Regions from separate parts of the Crenobacter sp. CS_VA4 genome, predicted to be linked through region 2. Evidence: predicted binding sites of a transcription regulator. Region 2 holds the regulator's gene; the other holds the start of a gene.
The links. Region 2 encodes FNR, which switches genes on or off when oxygen is low (the NO sensors DNR and NnrR bind a similar motif). Its sites were predicted from a motif close to TTGATNNNNATCAA; they were not measured.
Positions count from the first base shown of each region.

Region 1 (2,187 bases), on a different contig from region 2:
AGTGGCTGTTCTTACCGGCTTCGGCGAGGCGGCGCTTATGCTCGCGCTCGTTCTTCAAGTCCTCGCGCTCCTTGATGCGGCGCGCTTCGCGGGCCTTCGACTCCTCTTCCCAGACGCGCCATTCGTCCGGGGTCTCCAGCGTGATCCGGCCGATCGCGCCAGCGCGAAAATCGGTCAGCACGATCTCGGCGGCCTTCTGGATATTGACTCGGCCGCCGCCGAGCATCGCGCCGCGGCGGCGGCCGATCGCGTCGAGCACCTCGACGTCCTGCTGGCCGTCGACGCCGTCCTTCAGGCCGTAGCGCGCCACCAGCTCGTTCGGGTAGTTGGCGATCAGGTAGGTCAACAGCACCAGCGCGACCTCTTCCTCGTCCATCGCGTTGCGGCCGACCGCGCCGCTGGCGGCGAGGTTGTAGCCGCCCTCTTCGACGATGATCTTCGGCCACAGCATGCCCGGGGTGTCGAACAGCCAGAAGCCGTCGGCGAGGATGATGCGCTGCTCGCCCTTGGTCACGCCCGGCTCGTTGCCGGCCTTGGCGACCTTGCGGCCGGTCATCGTGTTGATCAGCGTCGACTTGCCGACGTTGGGGATGCCGCAGATCAGCACGCGCAGCGGCCGCTCGACGCTGCCGCGGTTCGGCACCAGGTCGAGACAGGCGTCGATCAGCTTCTTGGCCGGCGAGCGCTCGCCGGCGTCCATGCCGATCGCCTGGGTGTGGCTCTTACCCTTGTAGTAGTCGATCCACTGCCGGGTACGTTGCGGGTCGGCCAGGTCCTGCTTATTGAGGATCTTCAGCGCCGGCTTGCCGCGGGTCAGCTGCGCGATCATCGGGTTGGCGCTGGACGCCGGCAGACGCGCATCGAGCATCTCGATCACTACGTCGATGTCCTTGACGCGTTCGGCCACCGCCTTCTTGGCCTTGTTCATGTGGCCTGGGAACCATTGGATCGCCATCGGTTTATCGCTTTCGTAAAGGGTCGAGCAAGGACGTCAGTCCGTTCAGCTGGATTTCGTGCGCCAGCGCCAGCAGTCGGCCGATCTCGCCGGGCGGAAATCCCTGACGGGCGAACCAGTCGAGGTAGTTTTCCGGCAGGTCGGCCAACAGCGTGCCCTTGTACTTGCCAAACGGCATGCGCAGGGTCACCAGGGTTTCCAAATCAGCGGCTTGCATCGCGGGAGGACTCGTCGGGAAGGGGCGCATTGTGCCAAAGCGCGCGGCGCTTGGCGAGCGCGGACCAAAAAGCGTTGATGCCGGTCAAGCCGGCTGGACGACGATGTACTAGGCCGTCGTCAATTGGTGCGACGATGATCTGTCTGACGGCATTTCGATTACGGCCGGTTCGCGCAGAGCCGTTGCACGGGTGCCTCGCGGTGCCCGTTTTTTTATAGCTGAATCGCCTTGCCGTCGTTGAACACCAAATAGCCCTTCACCACCCGGTAGATGAACCAGATCCAGGTGATGCCGAGGATCAGGAAACCCACCAGCACCACCGTCAGCAAGCCGCCGACCAGGTAACCCGCCAGCGCCCACCAGAAGGTCTTGATCTGCCAGCGGAAGTGGCTCTCGTAACGGGTGCCGATCATGTCCGGCAGCTTGACGTAGTTGACCACCACGCCGACGATCGCGGTCACCCCGACGAACAGGCTGATCGCCTGCAGTACGTACACCGCCATCGTCAGGTTGCTCAATTTGTGGTCGTCGATCCGGCTGATCACCGGTTGTTCCGGGGTTTGGTACATGCAGTCTCCTTCAGGGTATTCAGTCCGCCGCCAGCCCAAGCGTAGCGAACAGCCCAGTCAGACGGCGCCGCGCCGCGCGGTGCGCCCGGCGGCTGGTATCAACCAGCCCGGCCGCGGCGCCGCTGGCCGCCGGCTCGGCCGCGCACCAGCCGCGCAGCACGCCGCGTTCGGCCGGCAGCGCCGCCGGCAGCAGCACCGGCGCGGCCGAGCTCACGGTCAGGCCGAAGCGTTGCGCCAGCTCCTGCAAGCGCCGGTTGGCCTCGTCGAGCTCGGGCAGCTGTGCCGGCGTCACCAGCACGTGGGTCAGCCCCAATACCGCAATCCGCGCCGCCAGCCAGTCGGCCGCGTCGGAGAGCCGCGCCGCCGTCGGCGCTTCTCCCAGATTAGCGCGCAGTGTGGCGCTGAGCATCGCGAGCAGCCGGATGTCCGGCAGCAGCGCCTCGGAC
Region 1 is NZ_JBVMAE010000011.1:50,190-52,376, reverse strand. It holds gene ylqF (ribosome biogenesis GTPase YlqF) at 1-955, opposite strand, end outside; gene ACZ2IA_RS12135 (DUF3820 family protein) at 960-1,172, opposite strand; gene ACZ2IA_RS12130 (DUF4870 family protein) at 1,385-1,741, opposite strand; gene ACZ2IA_RS12125 (hypothetical protein) at 1,761-2,187, opposite strand, start outside.
Region 1: the regulator FNR is predicted to act here: its motif matches at 1,247-1,260, upstream of ACZ2IA_RS12135 (DUF3820 family protein).

Region 2 (2,187 bases):
CAACTCGCGCCGACTATGTCGGCACTCGGACAGTGCTCGCCGACTACCCCCGTTGGCCGTGCCGTCCTCGGCGGCGTCGAAGGGGAATGGGTGACCGTAGGCGATATTCACGACATTGTTTGGTTTGAAAATCTGCGGGTAATTTAGCTCATAAACTGGCCGCCGGTTTTTTTTTAACCATTCAAATCCACATCCGCTGCAATCATCCTGCCCATCCCCTTTGCGCTGCCGAGCGATCGTCAAGCGGCCAGGTTTTAAGCCGCCGCTTGTTCGAGCGGGCGGACGTTAGCCGCCCGCGAGTTCGGCGGCGCCTGGCCGCTTGGCAGGCGCGAGGGAAGCCGAAGGCCAGTGCATTGGGGTCGCATTTTCTTTGGGTACTTTCTTTTGGCGAGACAAAAGAAAGTACCTCGCCAGTCGGGCGAGACCGACAAAGCCACAGTCCAAACTCGTATCCCCTAAACTCTGTGAAGAACCATAAAAAAGGCCGGTCGTGATGACCGGCTCTGTGCCGTTGAGCAGGTGGGGCTACAGCTCAGGCGCTGTGCGCCTGCGCGCAGCCGGATATTAATGCCTTCAGCGACTCCGGCTGATCGAGCTTGATGTGCTTGTGATCGACGCTGATCCACCCCTGTTGGGCGAATTTCGACAGGGTGCGGCTGACCGTTTCCAGCTTGAGTCCCAGGAAGCTGCCGATCTCCTCGCGGCTCATCCGCAGGATGAAGTCGTTGGCGGCGAAGCCGCGCGAGGCGAGCCGGCCCGACAGGTTGAGCAGGAAGGCGGCCAGGCGCTCCTCGGCCTTCATATTGCCGAGCAGCAGCATCACGTTCTGGTCGCGCACGATCTCGCGGCTCATCAGCCGGTAGAAGTGGTGCTGCAGGCTGGGGATCTCGCGGCCGAGGCTTTCCATCCGGTTGAACGGCAGCTCGCACACCTCGCTGTCTTCCAGTGCGATCGCGTCGCAGCCGTGCACGTTGGCCGAAATGCCGTCGAGCCCCATCAGCTCACCCGACATTTGGAAACCGGTGACCTGCTCGCGGCCGTCCTGGCTGGCGACGCTGGTCTTGAAGAAGCCGGTGCGCACCGCGAACAGCGAACGAAAGCCTTCGCCGCTGCGGAACAGGTAGTCACCGCGTTTCAGGCGCCGGCTTTGCCGGATCACCGCGTCCAGTTGCGCCAGCTCCTCGTGGTTCAGGCCGACCGGCAGGCACAGCTCCCGCAGGCTGCAGCTGGAGCAGGAGACCTTGAGCGAGTGGTGGTGCAGAGGTTGATCGTTCATGCCAGAAACCCGTGAATCTTTGATGGCTTGATGCGCATCAAAGCGAAAAAGCCGGTGTTGAGCAAAGGTTGCAGTCTACCGTAGGTCTTCTCAACCGGAGCAGCACATGACCACCACCCACCCGTATTCGCCCGAGCGACTGGAGTTCGACCGCGAGTTGATCGAAAAACTCGATGGTGCCGGGCCGCGCTATACCTCGTACCCGACGGCGGATCGCTTCGTGACCGATTTCAATGACGCCGATTATCGGCACTGGCTGAAACAACGCCGGATCGGCGCCAATCACAAAAAAATATCATTATATGCTCATCTACCATTCTGTAACACTGTCTGCTACTACTGCGGCTGCAACAAGATCATCACCAAGGACACTGCGCGCGCCGATACCTACCTCGATTACCTCGAGAAGGAACTGGCGCTGATCGGCGAGGCGCTCGGCCGTCGCGAGCGGCTGGCGCAGCTGCATTTTGGTGGGGGTACTCCTACTTTTCTGTCCGACGCGCAGCTCGCCCGGCTGATGGGGCTGTTGCACCGGCAGTTCGACTTCCTGCCCGAGGGCGAGTATTCGATCGAGATCGACCCGCGCAAGGTCAGTCGCGCCACGGTGTTCCACCTGGCGAGCCTCGGCTTCAACCGGATCAGCGTCGGCATCCAGGATTTCGAGCCGGCAGTGCAGCGCGCCGTCAACCGGGTACAGGGCGAGGCCGAGACGCTTGAGGTCATTCAAGCCGCCCGCGATGCCGGTTTCAAGTCGGTCAGCGTCGACCTGATCTACGGCCTGCCGCGGCAGTCCTGTGCCAGCGTGCGCCGTACCCTGGCCAAGGTGATCGCCGTCGGCCCGGACCGGATCGCGTTCTACAACTACGCGCATCTGCCGACCTTGTTCCTGCCGCAACGGCGCATCGACGAGG
Region 2 is NZ_JBVMAE010000003.1:185,974-188,160, reverse strand. It holds gene fnr (fumarate/nitrate reduction transcriptional regulator Fnr) at 533-1,276, opposite strand; gene hemN (oxygen-independent coproporphyrinogen III oxidase) at 1,383-2,187, shown strand, end outside.